DNA from 3 places in the Bradyrhizobium sp. GW821-FHT12B03 genome. Region 2 is predicted to be linked to each of the others. Evidence: predicted binding sites of a transcription regulator. Region 2 holds the regulator's gene; each other region holds the start of a gene.
What was found. Region 2 encodes HrcA, which represses chaperone genes, less so after heat shock. Its sites were predicted from a motif close to GTTAGCACTCNCNNNNNGNGAGTGCTAAC; they were not measured.
Positions count from the first base shown of each region.

Region 1: a site for HrcA is predicted at 1,847-1,875, ahead of AC1RUR_RS17080 (co-chaperone GroES). Genes of this name have one in related genera too.
Region 3: a site for HrcA is predicted at 2,883-2,911, ahead of AC1RUR_RS20940 (co-chaperone GroES). Genes of this name have one in related genera too.

Region 1 is NZ_JBXAQU010000008.1:18,036-26,025, forward strand. Features, by position in the region: gene groL (chaperonin GroEL) at 1-1,341, opposite strand, end outside; gene AC1RUR_RS17080 (co-chaperone GroES) at 1,458-1,754, opposite strand; gene AC1RUR_RS17085 (hypothetical protein) at 2,071-2,592, shown strand; gene AC1RUR_RS17090 (protein phosphatase CheZ) at 2,758-3,543, opposite strand; gene AC1RUR_RS17095 (L,D-transpeptidase) at 3,858-4,673, shown strand; gene AC1RUR_RS17100 (DUF2076 domain-containing protein) at 4,746-5,585, opposite strand; gene AC1RUR_RS17105 (ChbG/HpnK family deacetylase) at 5,710-6,555, opposite strand; gene AC1RUR_RS17110 (glycosyltransferase family 2 protein) at 6,552-7,598, opposite strand; gene hisG (ATP phosphoribosyltransferase) at 7,698-7,990, opposite strand, start outside.
Region 2 is NZ_JBXAQU010000019.1:162,977-170,966, forward strand. Features, by position in the region: gene AC1RUR_RS29915 (penicillin-binding protein activator) at 207-1,436, shown strand; gene hemW (radical SAM family heme chaperone HemW) at 1,586-2,770, opposite strand; gene rdgB (RdgB/HAM1 family non-canonical purine NTP pyrophosphatase) at 2,787-3,422, opposite strand; gene rph (ribonuclease PH) at 3,434-4,147, opposite strand; gene hrcA (heat-inducible transcriptional repressor HrcA) at 4,311-5,399, shown strand; gene grpE (nucleotide exchange factor GrpE) at 5,497-6,114, shown strand; gene pncA (bifunctional nicotinamidase/pyrazinamidase) at 6,263-6,985, opposite strand; gene AC1RUR_RS29950 (hypothetical protein) at 7,245-7,990, opposite strand, start outside.
Region 3 is NZ_JBXAQU010000010.1:237,075-245,064, forward strand. Features, by position in the region: gene AC1RUR_RS20930 (O-linked N-acetylglucosamine transferase, SPINDLY family protein) at 128-2,254, shown strand; gene AC1RUR_RS20935 (usg protein) at 2,263-2,550, opposite strand; gene AC1RUR_RS20940 (co-chaperone GroES) at 2,954-3,268, shown strand; gene groL (chaperonin GroEL) at 3,312-4,952, shown strand; gene AC1RUR_RS20950 (hypothetical protein) at 5,009-7,231, opposite strand; gene lepB (signal peptidase I) at 7,374-7,990, opposite strand, start outside.

The sequences.
Region 1 (7,990 bases), on a different contig from region 2:
CAGCGCCTTCAGCACGATGTTGATGCCGGCCTGAACGTCGGCATTGGCGTTGGTGAGACGGCCCACGGCCTTCTTGGCGCGGAGCAGCGTGACGCCGCCGCCGGGGACGATGCCTTCCTGCACCGCGGCGCGGGTGGCGTTGAGCGCGTCCTCGACGCGGTCCTTCTTCTCCTTGACCTCGATCTCGGTGGCGCCGCCGACGCGGATCACCGCGACGCCGCCGGCGAGCTTGGCGAGGCGCTCCTGGAGCTTCTCACGGTCGTAGTCCGAGGTGGTTTCCTCGATCTGGGCCTTGATCTGGCCGACGCGGGCCTCGATCTCCGGCTTCTTGCCGGCGCCCTTGACGATCGTGGTGTTCTCCTTGTCGATCACGACCTTGCCGGCACGTCCGAGCATCTTCACCGTGACGTTCTCGAGCTTCATGCCGAGGTCTTCGGAGATGAGCTGGCCGCCGGTCAGGATCGCGAGGTCCTCCAGCATGGCCTTGCGGCGGTCGCCGAAGCCCGGCGCCTTGACGGCGGCGACCTTGAGGCCGCCACGCAGGCGGTTGACGACCAGGGTGGCCAGCGCCTCGCCCTCGACGTCCTCGGCGATGATGACGAGCGGCTTGCCCGACTGCACCACGGCTTCGAGCACCGGCAGCATGGCCTGGAGGCCCGAGAGCTTCTTCTCGTGCAGGAGGATGTAGGCGTCCTCGAGCTCGGCGGTCATCTTCTCGGCATTGGTGACGAAGTAGGGCGACAGATAGCCGCGGTCGAACTTCATGCCCTCGACGATGTCGACCTCGGTGTCGAGCGACTTGTTCTCCTCGACGGTGATGACGCCCTCGTTGCCGACCTTCTGCATCGCCTGCGCGATCATCTTGCCGATGGCGGCGTCGCCGTTGGCCGAGATGGTGCCGACCTGGGCGACCTCGGATGAGGCGGCGACCGGCTTGGCGCGCTTCTCGATGTCCTTGACGACGGCGGCAACCGCGATGTCGATGCCGCGCTTGAGGTCCATCGGGTTCATGCCGGCGGCAACCGCCTTGGCGCCTTCGCGCACGATGGCCTGGGCCAGCACGGTCGCGGTGGTGGTGCCGTCGCCGGCGAGGTCGTTGGTCTTGGAGGCGACCTCACGCAGCATCTGGGCGCCCATGTTCTCGAACTTGTCCTCGAGCTCGATCTCCTTGGCGACGGTGACGCCGTCCTTGGTGATGCGGGGCGCGCCGAAGCTCTTCTCGATGAGGACGTTGCGGCCCTTCGGGCCGAGCGTCACCTTGACGGCGTTGGCGAGAATGTCGACGCCGCGCAGCATGCGATCGCGCGCGTCTCCGGAGAATTTGACGTCTTTGGCAGCCATGGTCTGCAATCCCTCGTGTTTCGTGATGTGTCTTGTTTCGTGATGTGTCCGGAATGATGGATGCCCGGATCGCGCGATCCGGGCATGACATTCAGCGGCCGTTCAGGCGGATGGCCTTAGGCCAGAACGCCCATGATGTCCGACTCCTTCATGATCAGGAGATCTTCGTTGTCGATCTTGACCTCGGTGCCCGACCATTTGCCGAACAGCACGCGGTCGCCGACCTTGAGGTCGATCGGGATCAGCTTGCCGGCCTCGTCACGGCCGCCGGGACCGACGGCGACGACCTCGCCCTGGGACGGCTTTTCCTTGGCGGTGTCCGGAATGATGATGCCGCCCTTGGTCTTTTCCTCGGCGTCGATACGTTTGACCACGACACGGTCATGCAGCGGACGAAATTTGGATTTAGCCATGACGTTTCCCTTTGGAGGCTCGCTTCGGAAGTAGCGGAAAGTGGGTGGGGCGGCGCTACCGTCCATCCTCTTCCCGAGGATCGAACGGCGCGCTTAGCAATCGGGCTTTCCGAGTGCTAATAGTGCGCCCGGAAATATGGCTTGGCCGCGATCCTGTCAAGCAAAGGTGGTTAAGCGATTGGTGAGGCGGATATAGGATGGTGGCATTGGAAACGTGTTCGGGGTACCGGCGTACAAAAGGACGTCATTGCTCCGGCGGCGGTTTTGCGCTTGGCTGCAGGAGGGGTGCGGCCATGGTCTTGTTCGGGGGAATGCCATGATCAGTTCAGCTCGCGCGCGCACGGTTGCCAATCTGGCGGCCGCGTCTTCTCTGGCGCTGTTGCTGGGCGCCTGCGGCGGCGGTTTCAGCCTGCCGTCGTTCCAATCCTCCTCGCCGCCGCCCGAGGCCGAGCCCGGCACCGGTCCGGAAATGCCGGCGAGCATCCGCGCCGACGAGATCGTCGGCCGCTGGGGTCTCGCCTCGTTCCAGAACCCGGCCGACCGTGCCCGCACCGAGGCTGCTGCGCGGGCCCAGTGCAAAAATCCTTACGTGATCGGCGCCGGCACCTCCGGCGGCGTGGTCATGCATCTGGCCGACCAGGCAACGCCGCAGGAATTGCGGCTGAAGGGGTCGCCCAGCGGCAAGAACTATATCGGGCCGGCCGGTCCGACCCCCGGCGAGCAGGACCGCGAGATCGTGTCCTTCGACGGCCGCGTTCTGATCACGCGCTTCATCGACAAGGACGCCGCCACCCGCTACGGCAACATGGTCTACGTCCGCTGCGCGCCGCGGGCGTGATGTTTTGATTGTCGTTCCGGGGCGGTCCGCAGGACCGAACCCGGAACCTCGAAATTCCGGGTTCGATGCTGACGCATCGCCCCGGAATGACAGCGTGAGATGAATCCCCAAAAACAAAAACGCCGGCTCTCGCCGGCGTTCTGTGTTTCGGGATGTCGCGTCCGCTCAGTCGAACAGCGCGTCGATGTCGTCCTGCGAGGCGTGGCCGACGTCGCCGGCGAGCTTCGGGCCGTTGAGGAGCTTGTCGTCCTCGCTGCGGGTGTCGACATGCGCGGGCACGTGGGCCTTGATCGCGTCGACGCCGCCCCAGATCTCCATCATCGCATTGATGTGCTGCTCGATGAACTTCATCGTGCCCATCACCTTGCTGATGCGCTGGCCGGTCAGGTCCTGGAAGTTGCAGGCTTCGAAGATCGAGATGACGCGTTCCTGGATATCGTCGGCGAGCCGCTTCTGCTGGTCGGCCGATTGCACCTTGGACATCGCGCTGGCCGCCTGGTCGATCGACTCGGCGGCTTCGAGGATCTGCTGCGTCGCCTGCTCGGTGCCGCCGACGACCGCGCCCAGCTCGCCATTGACCTTGGCCATCTCGCCGCCGTCGAAGCTCTTGCCGTGCAGCGTCGCGATCTCGCGCTTGGTGCGGTCGATGGCGTCGTGGATGAGGTCGAGCTCGACCTTCAGCTTCTCGCACTGCTCGATCTGCGCCCGGTAGGTCTCGAGCATGGTGCGTGCTTCGGAGAGCTCCTGGGCCGTCGAGGCATCGATCGCCGCGAGTGCGGCGCTGCCGGACAGCGGGGCGGCAACGACACCCTTCGCCATCTGTGCGCGGATCGCGCGCAACTCCGCCATGATCTCGCTGTGCATCGGCGCAGCCTCCTCAATCATTTCGGGGCTGGGCATTTCGCCAACAATAGCCTCTTCGACACGAAAACGTTTGCGGTGAATAGCCATCAGGAACTCCCCCCACCTCACTCACGCGTCTTTGTAGGCCGAAGCGATTTAACACGAAGTTCACGGCAGGAACTGTTGTGCGGCCGCGCGCGACGCGGCGAAAACCGGCAGTTAACCATGCGCTTGCGGCGTTCATCGAAAATAAACGCTGATCGCCAAATTGCAGCTCGCTCGCGACGTGGTGAATCGAAACGCCCGATACGTTTACCAAACAAAACGGCTTTTGCTTTTTATTGACCACGTCGCGGATCGCCGATCAGTCAGGCGGCTTGTGCGACGCATGTGATCTAGACGAAACAGTACAGAGTACGTCGATGTTCAAGAAAATGTCTGTCGCGCTGCTCGGCGGCGCTTGCACCTTCATTGCCGGCACAGGCAGCGCCGGCGCCTTCGACAATACGGTGCCGAACGATCCGCCGGCGGTGGTCTATGCGCCGCAAGTGCCGCCAGCGCCGGTGCGCGTCGCCTCCAATGCGAACATGGGTGGCGGCTTCATCGAGTTCCTGTTCGGTGACGGACCCGGCCGCGGTCCGGCCTATGCGCCGCAGCAGCCGATCTATCAGCAGCAGCCGGGCTATTACGACCAGCGTCGCCTGCCGCCGATCGGCGAGCCGCAGATGCAGGGTGGATATCAGCAGGGCGCAGGTCTCCAGCAGGAGGCGGTCGACCCGCGGCAGCGCCAATTCGATCCGAAATTCGAGAAACAATCTGTTGACTATAGCGGCAAGGAAAGTGCCGGCACGATCGTGGTCGATACGCCGAACAAGTTCCTCTATCTCGTCGAGGGCAACGGCCGTGCGATGCGCTACGGCATCGGCGTCGGCCGTCCCGGTTTCACCTGGTCCGGCGTGAAGTCGATCACGGCCAAGCGCGAATGGCCGGACTGGACCCCGCCGGCGGAAATGATCGCGCGCCGTCCCGACTTGCCGAGGCACATGGAAGGCGGCCCGGAAAACCCGCTCGGTGCCCGCGCGATGTATCTCGGCTCGACGCTCTATCGCATCCACGGCTCCAACGAGCCCTGGACCATCGGCACCAACGTCTCGTCCGGCTGCATCCGCATGCGCAACGAGGACGTCATCGACCTCTACGGCCGCGTCAATGTCGGCACCAAAGTCGTGGTGATGTGAGGTTCCGGGTTTCGAAATGAAAACGGCCGCCCATGGGGCGGCCGTTTTTGTTTGCGCCGCTATCGAGCAGCCTCACGCGTAATCGCTGCCGCCGTCGTCTCCGCCGCCGAAATCGCTGTCGTCGGCAACGTCCACATTGCCGTTGTCGTGATCGTAGTCGTCGTTCTGATCGTCGTTGTTGCGATCGTCGTTCGACGCCTGGTCGAGGAAGCCCTGACGGGAATCGCGGCTGGAGCCGATGTCGTTGAGGCCGGCATCGCGCGCGAGCGATCCGCCGGACTGGTCGCTGCCGCCCCACGGGCTTCCACCAGCGCTGCGATCACCCAGCGCGTTGGTGTCGCCGAAAGCCTGCTGGTGCCCTCCGCCCATCATGCCGCGGATGCTGGAGAGCAGCAGCGAGCCGCCGACGACGCCGGCCGCGGCGGCCGCCGCCGTGCCGAGGAACGAGCCGCCGCCACCGCCGACCGGCGGGGCGCCATACCCCGGAGCTTGGCCCTGACCCGGACCTTGGCCGTAAGCCTGTCCGTACGGCGGCGCGCCGTAACCCGGCTGGGACTGCTGCATCGCCTGGCCGCTGTTCCAGACCGGCCGCGCGTCACGCGGCGGCACGTTCGGAACCGAGCCGCGCGACGAGCTTCCGCCGAACAGCGTGTCGCGCATGGTATCGAGGAAGCCGCCGGACTGCGCCTGCTCGGGCGCATGGGCCGCCTCCAGCTCCTGGATGCGGTTATGGGCGCGCTTGAGCGCTTCGTCCTGCAACAGCGTGGTCTGCACCAGCGCATAGACTGCGCCGGGCGCCTTGCGCAGCCCGTCGGAGATCGCGGCGATCGCGTCGGGATCGCGCGGTGCGTTTTCCAGTTTCGAAAGCCGGTCGAAAAGCTCGTCGACGAGTTGGCGTTCCTGCGGCGTCATGATCAATCTCCCTCGCGCAAACCAAGCGCGAGGCAGATGTAGGGTTCCATTGTGGCCTCAACAGTGCCGGCCGGATTAAATTTCGGTATGCGACAAGCTGCCTCGCGGCTTGCTTTCGCCGGTTTCACTCCAGCGTGACGCCGCTGTCCGCCAGCAGGCGTGCGAAGGCATCGCCCGCGAGATAGGCATGTTCGCGCTCGCGCACCTCCGTCATCGGATCAAGCCCGGCAAGGACGTCGTCGACGAAGCCGGGATGGCACATCACGAGGCCGCCATCCGGCAGGCCTTCCAGGAATTGCCGCATCAGCGCGCCGAAATCGGCCGCGCGCGTGAAGTCATAGGCGCCGGCGAAGCCGGGATTGAAGCCGAGGCCGGCGCTGCCGGCGCGGCGGCGGAATTGCGCGCTGAGGACGTCGAGCACCATGGCTTTGGGCGAGGCCAGCCGCTGCTTCAGCGGCAGGTCGCGGCCGCCCTGGCGCACCCAGGCCTTTGGCGCGCCATCGCCGACCGCGTCGACAAAGCCGTCGCGCACCTGCGGATAGAGCTGCACATGCTGATGACCGTCGACGAAGTCGGGCGCGCGTCCGAATGCTTCCATGAAGGCCGCCAGTTGCGCCTTCACCTCGTTACGAAAGAACTCGCGGTCGAGCCGCCGCAGCAATCCGGCGCGCAGCAGTTTTGGAAACGGCATGAACATGTCGCCGTCGAGCGGGCGGAAATGCATGGTGAGCGGCCGGAACGGCGCCGACAGCGTCACGTGCAATCCGATCGCGCAGCGCGGGCTTGCTTTCACCGACGCCTGCAGCGCCTCAGTCTCGCTGCGCTCGATCGCGGCTCCCACCATCATCACCGAGGTGGCGTTGAGGCGGCCGCGTTCGATCAGGTCGCGGATCGCGCGATTGACGCCCGGACTGATCCCGTAGTCGTCGGCGCAGAGCCAGATTCGCCGCAGGCTCGCGGCCGCGCTCATTCGGCCGCCGTCCTCTTCGAGGCATCGTCGGCCTTGCCGATCTCGAAGTGCTTTTCGCTGTGCTCGGCGACGAAGTAGATCGGGCGCGCCTTCAGCTCGGAGAGGATCTTGCCGATATATTCGCCGACGATGCCGATCATGATGAGCTGCACGCCGCCGATGGTCATCAGGCCGATCACGAGCGAGGGATAGCCGGGCACCTGCTTGCCCGTCGTCCAGACCTCCCACAGGATCGAGAGGCCGAACAGGAACGCGCCGCCGGCGAGAGTCACGCCGAGCAGGCTGGCAAAGCGCAGCGGCGCCACCGAGAACGAGGTCACCCCTTCGATCGAAAGGCCGAGCAGGCGCGCGGCGCTGAAGGTCGTCACGCCATGGGTGCGCGGCGCGGGCTCGTAGTCGACGCGGATCTGGCGGAAGCCGATCCAGCTCGCCAGCCCCTTGAAGAAGCGATTGCGCTCCGGCAACTGCCTGAGTGCAGCGACCGCGCGCGGCGACAGCAGGCGGAAATCGCCGGCATCTTCCGGAATCTTCTGGCGGGCGCCCCAATTGATCAGCGCGTAGAAGCCGTGCACGGCAACCCGGCGCAGGAAGGGCTCGTTGTCGCGATGCGCCTTGGCGGTATAGACGACGTCGTAGCCGTCCTCGATCCAGTGCCGCACCAATTGCTCGATGAGGACGGGCGGATGCTGGCCATCGCCGTCCATGAACATCACGGCGCCGAGCCGGGCATGGTCGAGGCCGGCCATCAGCGCCGCCTCCTTGCCGAAATTGCGCGACAGCGAGACCACCTGGACGTCGAGCGCGTCGGCCGGCAGCGACCGGGCGATCGAGAGCGTCGCATCCGCGCTGCCGTCGTCGACATAGACGACCTCGCAGGCGAGCCGATAGCGCTGCTGCAGGGTTTTTGCGAGATCGCAGATGCGCTGGTGCAGCGCGGCAAGGCCCGCCGCCTCGTTATAGACGGGGACGACAATCGACAGCCCCTTCGCGGCAGCACTCACCGCGTCGGTCGTCATGCCGGATACGTCAGAGCCCAGCGTCATCGATCAAGGTTCCAGAGGCGATCAGGTCTTCTTGCAAGGTCATCTCAACAGCATAAGGTAGCCGCCGTTTGCTGTCGCTACGCTGAACGGACCTGAGGCTCACCGCCGCAGGAACGCCTCGAGCCTGGCGAACAGCGGGTTCTCCCGGTCGAACACGTAGTCGAGCGAGACCACGGAGACGGTCTCGGCGCCATGCTCGCGCAGGAAGCTCGCCAGGGCATAGAGCTGCCCCGGCGGGCAGTGCAGGGTCAGCATGCCCGACGAGGTCGGACCGCCGAACGGGGCCTCGACGCCGTACCGGCTGTGGGCCTCGCCGAGCAGGGCGGCGTCGCACTGCCGGAAGCGGGTCCGGACCTCGCGGTACTTGTTGGCCCGTGCCCTTGCCGCGATGT
Region 2 (7,990 bases):
GCCATATTCGCGGCGGAAACGCCGCCTTGATGCTGGGTTGCGGACGGTGGACAGCTGGCCGGGACTCGAGGTGCGGTCGTGTTAGGCGGTCATTATCCTTTTGTTTTGGTTAACTATTTGCCGACAATATGCCTGAATCCGCGGCTTGTGTCGCGGCAAAGAATGTTGTGACCGGCTGGCGATCGTCGGTCAAAAGAGAAGCTGCCATGGGCCCGCGTGATCCGAAGTTTCCCGTTCAGGGGCCCCGATTGTCAGGGGCGACCCGGCGGAGCGCGCTTGGCCTGTTGCTCGGCGCGCCCTTGCTGTCGGCCTGCGCCGGCGTGCAGCAGAGTCTCAGCCAGTTCTCCAACCCGTTCTTCAGCTCCCCGCCCCCGGCCCAGCCGGCCGGCCCGCCGCAGCAGGCCACCACCGCCGGCACCGGCGGGGTGAAGGTCGCCGTGATCCTGCCGCTCTCGGCCGCCGGCAATGCCGGCCTTGCCGCGCAATCCATGCGCAACGCCGCCGAAATGGCGCTGGCCGAATTCCAGAACCCGAACATCCAGCTCCTGATCAAGGACGACAATGGCAGCCCGCAAGGCGCGCAGGCCGGCGCGCAGCAGGCGGTCGACGAAGGCGCCGAGATCATTTTGGGGCCGCTGTTCGCGCAGTCGGTGCCGGCCGTGGCGCAGGTCGCGCGCACGCGCGGCATCTCGGTGATCGCGTTCTCGACCGATTCCAGCATCGCCGGTCGCGGCGTCTATCTGCTTTCTTTCCTGCCGGAGTCCGACGTCAACCGCATCGTCGAATATTCCGCCAGCATCGGAAAGCGCTCCGTCGCCGTGCTCGTGCCCGACAACGCTTATGGCAACGTGGTCGAAGCCGCGGTGAAGGCGGCGGTACCGCGGCGCGGCGGGCGCATCGTCGCGTTCGAGAAATATGGCGCCGATCGCGCCACGCCGGCGCGCACCGTGGCGCAGCAGCTCGGCGGCGCGGATGCGCTGTTCATCGCCGATGACGGTGATGCCGTGGTCACGGTGGCAGATGCGATGACCGCCGCGGGCGCGAACCTGCGCAACATCCAATTGCTCGGCACCGGTCTGTGGGACAATCCGCGCGTCTACGCGAACTCAAGCTTGCAAGGCGGTCTCTACGCCGCGCCGGATCCGGCCGGTTTTCGCGCGTTTTCCGGCCGCTACCGCACCAAATACGGCGCCGAGCCGATCCGCACCGCGACGCTCGCCTATGACGCGGTCGCCCTCGTCGCCGCGCTCGCGCGTACGCAAGGCACCACGCGCTTCTCGTCCGACGTGCTCACCAACCCCTCTGGCTTCGCCGGCATCGACGGCCTGTTCCGCTTCCGCGCCGACGGCACCAATGAACGCGGGCTCGCGGTGATGAAGGTGACGACCGGCGGCGGTGTTGCGGTGGCGGGCTCGCCGAAGAGTTTCGGGGCTTGATGGTTCACCTCTCCCGCTTGCGGGAGAGGTCGGCGCGTAGCGCCGGGTGAGGGTTCTGTCCTCTGGGGGTTGTCCCGTTGCGGAGACACCCTCTCCCCAACCCTCTCCCGCAAGCGGGCGAGGGAGCGCATCGCCGATTTGGCTCAAATTTACGCCGCGAGGTCTGCAACCACCGCATCCAGCACCGGGAATCCGCTGCTGGTCACGCGCAGGCGTCCCGTCGCATCGACTGTGATAGCACCCTCCTCGCGCAGCAGCGCGATGCGTTTGGGATCGAGCGGGCGGCCGGAGAGCGCTTTGTAGCGCTCGGGGTCGATGCCTTCGGCCAGACGCAGTCCCATTAGCAAGAATTCGTCGGCGCGTTCTTCACTGTTGAGGAGGTCGTCGGTGACGACACCGTGGCCGTTGCTCTCGACCCGCATCAGCCAGGCTTCGGGACGCTTCTCTGTGGCGGTGGCGTGCCTGATGCCGTCGATGTCGAGCCGGCCGTGTGCGCCGGGTCCGATGCCGGCATATTCCTCGCCGCGCCAGTAGACCAGATTGTGCCGGCACTCGGCACCGCGCCGCGCGTGATTTGAAATCTCGTAGGCGGGCAGGCCGAGCTTGTCGCAGGTTTCCTGCGTGACGTCGTAGAGCGCGCGCGCGACCGCCTCGTCCGGCGTCTTCAATTTGCCGGCCTGGTGCAGGCCGAAGAACGGCGTGCCTTCCTCGATGGTCAATTGATAGAGCGACAGATGCTCGGCGGCTTCGTCGATCGCGAGACGCAACTCGTCGGCCCACATCGCCGGCGTCTGGTCGGGGCGGGCGTAGATCAGGTCGAACGAATAACGATCGAACGAGCGGCGTGCGATGGCGACGGCATCGAGCGCCTCGCGCGCACTGTGCATGCGGCCGAGCGCCTTCAGCGAGGCGTCGTCGAGCGCCTGCACGCCGAGCGAGACACGGTTGACGCCGGCTGAGCGATAGCCGGCAAAGCGCGTGGCCTCGACGCTGGTGGGGTTTGCTTCCAGCGTGACCTCGACGTCGCCAGCGACTTTCCAGTGCTTGCCGATGGCATCGAGCACCGCGCCGACGGTCGCCGGCTGCATCAGGGACGGCGTGCCGCCGCCGAGGAAGATCGAGGTGACCTCGCGGCCGGGCGCGCGCTGCGCGGTCGTTTCGATCTCGCGCGCGAAGGCGGAGGCGAAGCGTGCTTCGTCGATCGCGGCGTGGCGGACGTGGCTGTTGAAGTCGCAATAGGGGCACTTCGACAGGCAGAACGGCCAATGCACGTAGACGCCGAAGGCTTCGGATTGTTGTTTTGACGCGTTTTCCTGGCGCGAACCGGTATCCACTTCGCTCGAAAACGCTCTAGCGCGGCTCAAGGCAGATCTCCGCCAGTTTCACGAAGGCACGGGCGCGGTGCGACAGGCCAAGGCCGAGCGGCGGCAGGCCGTGCTTCTCGATGCTGGTCATCTCACCGAAGGTGCGGCTGTGACCGTCGGGCAGGAACATCGGGTCGTAGCCGAAACCGGCGGTGCCGCGCGGCGGCCAGAGCAGCGTGCCGTCGGCGCGTGCCTCGACCTCTTCGAGATGATCGTCGGGCCAGGCGACGCAGAGCGCGGAGACGAAGTGAGCCTTGCGCTTGTCGGGCGTGGTCGCGCCGCGTTCCTGCAACAGCCGTTCGATCCGCGTCATCGCGGCATTGAAATCCTTGCTCGGTCCGGCCCAGCGCGCGGAGAAAATGCCGGGCGCGCCGTCGAGCGCGTCGACCACGATGCCGGAATCATCGGCAAAGGACGGCAGCCCGGTCGCCTGCGCCGCCGCGATCGCCTTGATCGCGGCGTTGCTGCGGAAATCGTTGCCGGTTTCATCAGGCTCGGGAAGGCCGAGTTCGCCGGCCGACACCGCCTCGATGCCGTAAGGCGCCAAAAGCTCCTTCATCTCGGCGAGCTTGCCGGGATTGTGGGTGGCGATGACGAGCTTTCCGGTGATTCGGCGGTGCATGGGCCTATTGACTACGCGACAGCCAGTTTCTGCAAGTCCACGAGACGTGCAATGCCCTTCTGGGCCAGCGCCATCAGCGCAAGGAACTCGTCCTGCGTGAACGGCTCGCGTTCCGCGGTGCCCTGCACCTCGATGATGCGGCCGTCGCCCGTCATGACGAAATTGGCATCGGTCTGGGCTTCCGAATCCTCGGCATAGTCGAGATCGAGCACGGGCGTGCCGTTGTAGATGCCGCAGGAGATCGCGGCGACGTTGTCGCGCAGCACCTTGGCCTTGATCATGTTGCGCGCCTTCATCCAGTTGATGCAGTCGGCGAGCGCGACCCAGGCGCCGGTGATCGAGGCCGTGCGCGTGCCGCCATCGGCCTGGAGCACGTCGCAATCGACCGTGATCTGGCGCTCACCGAGCGCTTCGAGATCGACGATGGTGCGCAAGCTGCGGCCGATCAGGCGCTGGATCTCGACGGTGCGGCCGCTCTGCTTGCCGGCAGAGGCCTCGCGGCGGGTGCGTTCCGAGGTCGCGCGCGGTAGCATGCCGTATTCGGCAGTGACCCAGCCGCGGCCCTGGCCCTTGAGCCACGGCGGCAGGCGGTCTTCCAGCGTGGCGGTGACCAGCACGTGGGTGTCGCCGAATTTCACCAGGCACGAGCCTTCCGCATATTTGACCACGCCGCGCTCCAGCGTCACGGGGCGCAATTCGTCGGGCGCACGGCGGCTTGGCCGCATGGGAAATCCTCCAAAACTCTCGGGAAAAGCCTATTCGCGGTGCTTGTAGGTGGGGTGAGGGTGGGCGGCAAGGCCTTTTCGGTCCCCAGCCAAGTGCAAAACCCCGCTTGTCAGTCGCCTCCCGGATGGACAGATTATGAGCACCTGAGAGGAGTTGCCGTCTGTGGCCCATCACGATCCGATCCATCTGATCGCGCCGCGCGCAGGCCTCGCCCAGCTCAACGAGCGTTCCCGCGACATCTTTCGTCAAATTGTCGAAAGCTATCTCGCGACCGGCGAGCCCGTGGGCTCGCGCAATATCTCGCGCCTGATCGCGATGCCGCTGTCGCCGGCCTCGGTCCGCAACGTCATGGCCGACCTGGAACAGCTCGGCCTGATCTATGCCCCGCATACCTCCGCCGGCCGGCTGCCGACGGAACTCGGCCTGCGCTTCTTCGTCGATGCCCTGATGCAGGTTGGCGACCTCAATGAAGCCGAGCGGCAGTCGATTCAGAGCCAGCTCACCTCCGTCGGCCAGGCGCAATCGGTCGAGGCGGCGCTGGACCAGGCGCTGACGCGGCTGTCGGGCCTGACCCGCGCCGCCGCCGTGGTGTTGACGCCGAAATCCAATGCGCGGCTCAAACACATCGAATTCGTCCGCCTGGAACCGGAAAAGGCGCTGGTGATCCTGGTCGGCGAGGATGGCCAGGTCGAGAATCGCGTGCTGACGCTGCCCCCCGGGGTTCCCTCTTCCGCGATCACCGAGGCCGGCAATTTCCTCAATTCGCGGATTCGCGGCCGGACCCTGGCCGAGGCGCGGCTCGAGCTCGAGACCGCGCTCGGGGAGGCCCGCGCCGAGCTCGATCAGCTGACGCAGAAGGTGATTTCGGCCGGGATCGCCAGCTGGTCCGGCGGCGAGAACGAGGACCGCCAGCTCATCGTCCGGGGCCACGCCAATTTGCTGGAAGATCTGCACGCGCTGGAGGATCTGGAGCGGGTGCGCCTGCTGTTCGACGATCTCGAGACCAAGCGCGGCGTGATCGACCTGCTCGGCCGGGCCGAGACCGCGGAAGGCGTGCGGATCTTCATCGGCTCCGAGAACAAGTTGTTCTCGCTGTCGGGGTCCTCCACCATCATCTCGCCCTATCGGGATGCCGCCGGCCACATCGTCGGCGTCCTGGGCGTGATCGGGCCGACGCGGCTGAATTATGCCCGTGTGATCCCGACCGTGGACTATGCCGCCCGCATCGTCAGCCGCCTTCTGGGGGGCTGACCGGCATTTGGGCCGATCACGGGCGCTTGATTTTCGGCGCCCGAAGCACGATATCCGGGCCAGAAAAATCCCTCCGACGAATTCGAAAAGAGAGCCGATGACCGATCGAGACCGGCAACCCGAAGACACGAGCGCGCCGACCGGCGAGCCCGTGGTGTCGAAGCCCTACATCATGCCCGACGATCCCGAGCCGGGCTCGGTCGAGACGTTGCAGAAGGAAGCCGCCGAGGCGCGCGACCGCATGCTGCGGACGCTGGCCGAGATGGAGAATCTGCGCAAGCGCACCACCAAGGAGGTCGCTGACGCCCGTCTCTATGGCATCACCGGCTTTGCCCGCGACGTGCTCGACATCGCCGACAATCTGCAGCGCGCGCTCGATGCGGTTCCCGCCGAGGCCCGTGCCGCAGCCGATCCCGGCCTGACCTCGCTGATCGAAGGCGTCGAGCTCACCGAGCGCTCGCTGCTCAACGCACTGGAAAAGCACGGCGTGAAGAAGTTCGATCCGCAGGGCCAGAAGTTCGATCCGAACTTCCAGCAGGCGATGTATGAGGTGCCGGATCCGTCAGTGCCTGCCGGCACCGTCGTGCAGGTCATGCAGGCCGGCTACACCATCGGCGAGCGCGTGCTGCGCCCGGCTCTGGTTGGCGTCGCCAAGGGCGGTGCAAAGGCCGCGCCTGCGGCCAACACCAACGAGCCGAACAGCGCGGCGAACTAGGCTCTCAGACCTCATGGTGAGGAGCCGCGCCCTTGCGCGGCGTCTCGAACCATGAGGGCCATGATGTAACAGCTCGGCCTTCATCCTTCGAGACGCGCGCGAAGAAGCGCGCTCCTCAGGATGAGGGTCTGACAGTTTTCCGCGTCGACTACGCGCTCACCGCGATATCCGCAGACTGGATCCGCTTCACGCCAGCCTTGGCCATATCGGCCCAGGCCTTTGCCAGCGAGCCCTGATTGTCGATGCCGCGGCAAGCGTCTTCCACGACATAGACTTCAAAGCCCGCCTTGCGCGCGTCGAGCGCAGTCCAGGCGACGCAGAAGTCCGTCGCGAGGCCAGCGACGAAGACGCGCTTGATCTTGCGGCCCTTCAGATAGCCGGCAAGGCCCGTCGAGGTCTTGCCGTCGGCTTCGAGGAAGGCCGAATAGCTGTCGACGTCCTTGTGAAAACCCTTGCGGATGATGAGCTCGGCGTGCGGGATCGCAAGATCCTTGGACAGCGCCGCGCCGTCGGTGCCCTGCACGCAATGGTCGGGCCACAGCACCTGCTTGCCGTAGGGCAGGTCGACGGTCTCGAACGGCTTCTTGCCCGAGTGGACCGACGCAAACGAAACGTGGCCGGGCGTGTGCCAGTCCTGCGTCATCACCACGTTCGCAAACGCTTTCGCCATCTTGTTGATGACCGGAACGACCTGCTCGCCTTCCTTCACCGCGAGGCTGCCGCCCGGCAGGAAGCAGTTCTGCACGTCGATCACCAGAAGCGCGGACGCATCGTCCGGCTTGATCGATGCGGCTGCAAACAGCGCGGTTGGCGCGAGGGTCGCCAGCGCCGTCGTCCCCAGCGCCGCCAAAATTTGTCGCCGATCCAGCATGTCCGCCTCCCTCCAGGATGATCCAACTGGCGAAGCCTAGTTCCGTTCGTATACGAACAGAAGCCCGAAAATGCAGCCGGCTCTGGTGAGTGCATGGGCTGCTAGCTCAGGTCGTCGTCCCGGCGAAGGCCCGGACCCATACGCCGCAGCAATAGTTTAACGAGGACTCGGAGTTACCAGATCGTACTGCAACCACTCCCTGTGATTATGGGTCCCGGCCTCCGCCGGGACGACACCGAGTGTGCTGGACTGCCGTCGCCTAGCCCTTCGGCTGAATCCCGTCGCGCACGGCGCGGAAGCGGGTGAAGGCGGTGGACCACTGGTCGCGCGGGGCGCTGGCGATGATGCGCAGCGAGGCGCCGCCGCCCGAGAAGCGGATCCACTGCACCACGGTCACCGGCGTCTTGTCCTTGCCGCTGACGCCGTCGATCCGGGTCTCGAAGCCCTGCTGGCCGTTGATGCGGATCGGCTCGGACATGGTGACGCGCGACTCGCGCACGCCGGGGATCTGGAGCGCCGCCTCCTGGGCGAAGCGGGCGCGGTCGTCGGCGGATTGCGGGGTGGCGCCGATCAGGCCGAGGATCATGAACGGCTTCGACTCATAGCCTGCGCTCTCGTTGCCGTCGGCCAGGATGATGCTGGAGCCCGGCGCCAGCGTGCGGATGTCCTTGAAGTCGGCGAGATCGGTGATCTTGAACGGCATCAGCGCGATCTGCTCTTCGGCCGAGACCTGCTTGCGGGTGGTGGCGCTCGCGAACATCTGCCGCACCGCCTCGTCGGTGTAGATCTTGGTCGCATTCTCCGGGATCTGCACCGCGACATAGCCGGAGAAGCCGGCGCCGGGCACGATCATCGAATAGCGCTTCACCGGGGTATCGCCGGCCTTGCCGCTCTCGGTGGTGAAGTAGGCAAGGCCCGCGGGGGTCTCGACCTTGTCCTGCTTGACGCCATTGGCGCCGCCGGGGGTGGCATTGAAGGCGCTCACGACCTCGCCATAGGCCGCCG
Region 3 (7,990 bases), on a different contig from region 2:
AGGCTGGTCACGCCATGACCCCGATCGGTCGTAGCTTGCCCCAGGCTGGCGTCGCGAGCGGCCGTCGTCTCGTATTGGCTCACTCGCTGAATTAATCTCGCCAGAGAGATTCTGGGGGAATTGATTCATGAGCAACAGCGTCGGTCAGCGTGCATTTCAAAATGCCCGGCTTCGGAAACGGCAGGAAGCCGAGGTGCTGCCCTTGCTCGGGAACGCCCTCCAGCTGCAGAAGAAGGGGCTTCTCCCCCAGGCCAAGGCGGCCTATCGCCAACTGCTGCAACTCGATCCCAACCAGTTCATCGCGCTGCATATGCTCGGCGTTCTGGAGTCCGACGCCAGGAATTACCAGCAAGCCGAAACTCTGCTGAGCCGGGCGGTTGCCGTGGATCCGCGATCTGCCGATGCTCACATGAGCCGAGGCGTCGCGCTGAACGGGCTACGACGCCACGGTGAGGCCTGCGAGAGCTATCGAAGGGCCCTCGCCTTGCGCCCCAACTACGCCGTAGCCCTGTCCAATCTCGGCAACGCGAGCGTGACGTTCGATCTTCAGGAAGCGCTCGCCTGCTTCGACAAGGCGCTCGCAATTGACGGAAACCTTGCCGAAGCCCACAACGGCCGGGGTTGGGTGCTCTGCCGTCAGCGCAATTATGACGAGGCCATCGCAAGCTTGAACCGCGCGCTGTCGATCAAGCCTGACTATGCCTCGGCGCTGGCGAACCGCGCCGTCGCATTGCAGGAGCTTCTGCGATTTGACGAAGCCATGGCGGATTGCAATCGGGCAGTCGCCCTGGCGCCCGACGACGTGAACGGATGGCTGTGGCGGGCCAGCGTCTGGCTCCAGCTCCAGCAAATGGCCGAAGCATTGCCCGATTGCGAGAAGGCCCTCGCGATCGATCCCGAATGCGTTCAAGCTCACCTGGTGCTGGGCCTTTGCCTCGCCGGACTTGGCCGGGTCGACGAAGCCCTGGCCAGTTTCGACAGGGCTCTTGCCATCAAGCCTGACTTCCCGAGCGCGATCTCCAACAAGATCTTCGCACTCGATTTCCTGGCCGATGCCAGCGTCGAGCAGCATCAGCAAGCGCGGCGAGTCTGGTGGGAGCAGATCGGCGCGAAAATCGCTTTGGAAGCGGCAAGACCGCACGACAACAACCGCGATCCGGATCGCCCCCTGGTGCTCGGCTATGTCTCGGCGGACTTCAACGCGCATTCGGCCGCGTTCATATTCAAGCCGGTCCTGCAATACCACGACCGGACACAGTTCGAGATCGTGTGCTATTCTTGTTCGTCAAAAGCGGATGCGGCGACCGACGAATTTCGAAAGATCGCCGATCGCTGGCGCGACGCCTCGCAATGGAGCGACGATCGCCTTGCCGCCGAGATCCGCGCCGATGGCGTCGATATCCTGATCGATCTGTCCGGCCATACCAAGGGAAACCGCCTCGGCGTGTTTGCGCAAAAGCCGGCGCCGATCCAGGCGCATGGCTGGGGCCATGGTACCGGCACCGGTCTGCCGACGATCGATTATCTGTTCTCGGACCCGGTCGCGATTCCTGCCGAGGTTCGGCATCTGTTTGCGGAAACCGTGGTCGATCTGCCGTGCTTTGTGACGCTGGAGCCGCTGCCGATCGAGCTTGCGGGGACGTCAACGCCGGCGACGTCGAACGGCTTCGTCACATTCGGCGTCTTCAACCGCATCAGCAAGATTTCCGAGGAGGCCGCGGAAGCCTGGTCCGGGATTCTCGAGCGGGTGCCGGGGTCACGACTGCTGATCAAGGATCTTGCGCTGGACGATCAACTGGTCCGCGACAATCTGCTGGCACGGCTTGCGGCTTGCGGAGTGCCGGCCGAACGCGTCGACCTGCTCGGAACCACCCTGCGAATCGACCATCTGGCAGCATTCAAGCGCGTCGACATTGCCCTCGACACGTTCCCGCAGAATGGCGGCGTCAGCACGTTGGAAGCCCTGCAGATGGGCGTGCCCGTGGTGGCGAAGCTCGGGAACAGTCTGCCCAGCCGCGCCGGCGGCGCCATCCTCACCGCGCTTGGCCTGCCGGACTGGGTCGTGGACAGCCGCGAGGCCTATGTCGAAACCGCAGTCAGCCGTGCGCTGCAGATCGGCGACCTCGACACATTGCGCCGCGAGCTGCCCGAACAGGTCAGAGCTGCGGCCGCCTGCAACCCGGTCGCCTACGCGCAAACGGTGGACGAGGCCTATCGCGCGATGTGGAAACGCTACTGCAGCAGCGGCGCCTGATCTCTACGTCAATGCAGCCTGAACACGCCGTCGACCGCACGCAGCTCGGCCGGCTTGATCAGCTTGGAATGCGCGACCGTCACCGAGTAAAGCGGACCGTCGAGCTTCTCCTGCCAGAACGCCAGGAAATCCTTCAGCGCCGGAAATTTCGGGAAGAGATCGTAGTTCTGCCAGACATAGGTCTGGAGCAGCGAGGGATGATCCGGCATCCGATAGAGGATTTCCGCCGTCGTCAGCCCATAACCCAGCACCTGTTTCCGGAAGTCGTCGGAAACAACCCCAACCCGCGAGACCATGCCAACCTCCTTTTCAGGAGCGCATATTCAAGGGATGGCTTGCCGGTACGCTGCTGACGAGCCACCCGGAAACGATGCGCTCACATGAGAGAAATGTGACGCAAACTGACAATCCATCTCAAGCCCAAAAGTTTAACAAGCTGTTGAAATTCAATGCGTTAGCAGCAGAGATAGCTCCGTGCTAATACGGTCCCCCAAGGGGGCCTCGAAGAGGCCCTCCGAGCCGGTTAACGATGGTAAAGGAAACTGGCAGACGGCGCTTTCGAGTGCTTATTTTTCTGCTAGAAGCCCTTGCCCCCGCAAATATCCTGGCTTATTTGAGCTTCACCCGCATTGGCACTCGCGGGCATCGATTGCTAACACCCTTAAAACATCAATCTGAGCAAATGCTTAGGAGGACTGCATGAAATTCCGTCCGCTTCACGACCGCGTCGTGGTCAAGCGCATCGACGCAGAAGAGAAGACCGCTGGCGGCATCATCATTCCCGACACTGCCAAGGAAAAGCCCTCCCAGGGCGAAGTCGTCGCCGTCGGCCCCGGTGGCCGCGACGAGGCCGGCAAGCTGATCCCGATCGATCTGAAGGTCGGCGACCGCGTGCTGTTCGGCAAGTGGTCCGGCACCGAGGTCAAGATCGACGGCGTCGATCTGCTGATCATGAAGGAAAGCGACATCATGGGCGTCCTCGACGTCCCCGCTTCCAAGAAGAAGGCGGCCTAAGAGCCCCCTCTCTCCCCCAGCTAACACCTAAGGAAAAATCCAGATGGCAGCTAAAGAAGTCAAATTCTCCGTCGATGCGCGCGACAAGATGCTTCGCGGCGTCGACATCCTCGCCAACGCGGTGAAGGTCACGCTCGGCCCGAAGGGCCGCAACGTCGTGCTCGACAAGTCGTTCGGCGCACCCCGCATCACCAAGGACGGCGTCACCGTCGCCAAGGAGATCGAGCTCGAGGACAAGTTCGAGAACATGGGCGCCCAGATGGTGCGCGAAGTCGCCTCCAAGTCCGCTGACGCGGCCGGCGACGGCACCACCACCGCGACCGTGCTGGCCCAGGCGATCGTGCGCGAAGGCGCCAAGTCGGTTGCCGCCGGCATGAACCCGATGGACCTCAAGCGCGGTATCGACCTCGCGGTCGAAGCCGTCGTTGCGGACCTCGTCAAGAACTCCAAGAAGGTCACCTCGAACGAGGAGATCGCCCAGGTCGGCACCATCTCGGCGAACGGCGACCAGGAGATCGGCAAGTTCCTCTCCGACGCCATGAAGAAGGTCGGCAACGAGGGTGTCATCACCGTCGAGGAAGCCAAGTCGCTCGAGACCGAACTCGACGTCGTCGAGGGCATGCAGTTCGACCGCGGCTACATCTCGCCCTACTTCGTCACCAACGCCGACAAGATGCGCGTTGAGATGGACGACGCCTACATCCTCATCAACGAGAAGAAGCTCTCCTCGCTGAACGAGCTGCTCCCGCTGCTCGAGGCCGTGGTGCAGACCGGCAAGCCGCTGGTCATCGTCGCCGAGGACGTCGAAGGCGAAGCCCTCGCCACCCTCGTCGTCAACCGCCTGCGTGGCGGCCTGAAGGTCGCGGCCGTCAAGGCTCCGGGCTTCGGCGATCGCCGCAAGGCCATGCTGCAGGACATCGCGATCCTGACCGGCGGCCAGGCGATCTCGGAAGATCTCGGCATCAAGCTCGAGAACGTCACACTCAACATGCTCGGTCGCGCCAAGAAGGTGATGATCGACAAGGAGAACACCACGATCGTCAACGGCGCCGGCAAGAAGGCCGACATCGAGGCGCGCGTGGCCCAGATCAAGGCGCAGATCGAGGAAACCACCTCGGACTACGACCGTGAGAAGCTCCAGGAGCGTCTCGCCAAGCTCGCAGGCGGCGTCGCGGTGATCCGCGTCGGCGGCGCGACCGAGGTCGAGGTGAAGGAGCGCAAGGATCGCGTTGATGACGCGATGCATGCGACCCGCGCGGCCGTGGAAGAAGGCATCGTCCCGGGCGGCGGCGTCGCCCTGCTCCGTGCCTCCGAGCAGCTCAAGGGCCTGCGCACCAAGAACGACGACCAGAAGACCGGCGTCGAGATCGTGCGCAAGGCGCTGTCGGCTCCCGCTCGCCAGATCGCGATCAACGCCGGCGAAGACGGCTCGGTGATCGTCGGCAAGGTGCTGGAGAACAAGTCGTACACCTACGGCTTCGACTCCCAGACCGGCGAATACGGCGACCTCGTCAAGAAGGGCATCATCGACCCGACCAAGGTGGTCCGTACCGCGATCCAGAACGCAGCCTCGGTTGCGGCGCTGCTGATCACCACGGAAGCCATGGTCGCCGAGCTGCCCAAGAAGGGCGGCGCCGGCCCCGCAATGCCCCCGGGCGGCGGCATGGGCGGCATGGACTTCTGATCCAGCCTCTCAGGCAAACACGAAATGCGAAACCCCGGCAGCGATGCCGGGGTTTTTTATTGAGCTAGTTTTGAAGCATCTTGGGGCTCTGAACGGAAACCGTAGCGATAAAAACTTACTCCATCGAACGTTGCTTCCGCTGAACGTCTCAAGAAAATGAACGCGGCACATTCCACCATCTCATTTCCTTCATGAAACATTCCAACGATACCACGCCCCTTCTCTTGCCAATCGCTCGCGTCCGGCATCTTCTTCGCCAAGTAGAGCGCGAGAACAAAGACTTTCTTGCCAACAACGAAACGCGTCATTAGCAGGTCTTCGCCACCATGGGGCACGCCACGTCTGAACCGGCGGACGCGACGTTCAAATTCGGCCAATGCTGGTGGCAATTGATTGAGGACGACATTGATGATGTCGAACCGATGACGCTGCCCCTCGTCTTGAGACAGCTCCCGAATGAGAGCAAACCACAAGGGAGAGAGTTGCACGCCGTGAATTTCAAACTCGCGCCGGTTGGTACGTGCCACTTTGTTCCGGCGAACCAAGCTATCGGCGTTATGAAACATGACTCTTCGCCCCTCGAGCGAATTCACGTCAAGGCACAAGCCATTGGTGAGATACAGAGATAGCAGATCCTGTTCGTCGCCCTCGAAGTCTAGCAACTCTTCAAGCGTCGCCCGCCGCGTAAGATAGTGAATAAGAGACACTTCAGAATCTAGATACCGACAAATCATCTGCAGTTCGCCAAGCGAAAGGACAGGAGCCCAAGCGGTATCGTTCGTTACCAAACCCAACTCCTTAAAATAGTACTTAGCGCTAGTGAGCGAAGCAAAGTGCTCCATGCAAATACTAAATCTAAAGACGACTTTTGGTCGATCCAAACCAAGATCAATGGGACCATCATCTACTTTGCGACGAAGAACTGCCGACTTCTGATGCTCGTCGAGATAGTTCTGTAGACGCCATCCCTGTATTCCCGGCTCAACGAAAAGCTCCCTTAAATTCCTAGCCAAACTCAGTTCGCCGCCCCGGCGCGCAACATCGCTAATCCGGCCCGACTTCGCCTCGAAAACGAAGATAAAATTTCCAACCGCAGCGAGAACATCATTCTCCCATGTCTGGTCCGTCTTTGGATCATCCCAGACGACGCTTCGATAGAGACTGGCACTTGGCATTGCAGAGCCCACAAGATGAGCGACAGCCTCTTCAAGATACTCAGCTCTCGACCCCTCGTAAGCCACCTCCAGCTCGCGGTATCCATCAATCATTCCTTCAATTATTCCGAATGGGAATGAGAAAATGAGTTGAGGCAATGCGACGAATAGGTCATCGCCTTGGCGCACATACGGCTTTCGCCAGATGGGGTTGTTGAGATAAATGTGTTGCGGGTTGAAGCTCGATAGCTCTCCCGGCCGCAACGATAACAGATATAATGCATCGACTATCTCGTGTGTAAATTCGGCTTTGAGGCTATCGGCACTCAGCGTAAATACCCAAGGAAAGGCAAGTTCGGACATCTGAAAGCCTGCATAGCGAAGGTGCTCAATGTCGACTAACTTGTTCGAGCGATCTCTCCACACCTGCTCGGCTAGGGGGTAAGCGGATCGAAAGAAATCAATCTCTGCTTCGATTTCTGCACGCGACGCCGACGTCCTCAACGTTTGTTGCCGAAGGCTGAAGGCCTCTAGTCTTCCAAGAACGATGTCAACGATGCGCACCATCGCTCGAAAGAGTTCCGAAATGCGATAGCCGAGGTTCTTGTTAGAGAGAGAATCTATCCGAGTAAGAATTCCTAACAAAGTCCGTTCGCAGTCAGGGCGCGTAAATAAGTTCCGATAATACAAAGTTTGTGATCGAGCTCGACGGCTTACAAAATCGCTGGCTGTCGCCTTTTCTGAAATTTCTCGCTGCTTACGACCGAACGCGAGGATATGACGGCCAACAAGAGGCCAAAAACGAACAAAATTTTCTGGCGAAGTGGGGACCGACTTTATAATTGGGCCATTGAGCAACAATAGCGCCTGAACGATTTCAACCTCTGGCTGTTCAAGGCGATTTTCTGAACTAGCTACAGTTGATTCAATAATGTACCGCGCAGCCGTTCGGGCGAGGACGACAAAAGGATCGCGGGCAGCAATAAAGTCCCGCAGACGCTCGTGCGTTCTGCGATACTCTTCCTCCCATTGAGCGGCACCCCAGTCCGAGGTTCCTTTCAGCACATCGAGATCTGACAGTTCAAAGGCAGAATAACCAGGTAAAGCCTTTTCCACGTCTACCATTGCGTCCTCAACTCAGTCATCAAGATGCCAGAACCCAGCAGGCAATGCCGAGGTTCTTCTTAGGGACAGGCGCTAGGATAACTTTGCATATTCGTCATTCCCGGCTCGGAGTTTCGCGACTCCCAGAATTGACATAGCCCCCTCACCACACCTTCCCCATCCGCTCGCCACGCAGCCGGCCGTCCTGGTCGAGCGACCAGAAGATCCGGGTCACCTTGCCGACCAGATGGTCCATCGGGATGAAGCCCATCGCCGACATGAAGCGGCTGTCGGTGGAGTTGTCGCGGTTGTCGCCGAGCACGAAGAAATGGCCCGGCGGCACGGTGTAGACGCTGGTGTTGTCCATGTAGCCGTTGTCGACGCAGTCATACGTGATGTAGCTCGCGCCGTTCGGCAACGTCTCGCGCCAGCGCTTGATCTTCGCGCCGTCGTCGGCCCCGCAAAAATCCCCGGCCGCTACGCTCGCCAGCGCGACACGGGTCACCGGCCGCTCGTTGAGGATGAGCTGGCCGTTACGCATCTGGACCCGGTCGCCGGGCAGAGCCACCACGCGCTTGACGTAGTCCACCGAGGTGTCCTTCGGCGTCCGGAAGACGACGACGTCGCCGTAATCGGGGTCGGCGGCGAAGATGCGGTCCGACATCCAGGATGGCGCGAACGGCAACGAAAAGCGGTCGTAGCCATAGGCGAACTTCGCGGCAAAGACGTAGTCGCCGACCATCAGCGTCGGCACCATCGAATTCGAGGGAATGTTGAAGG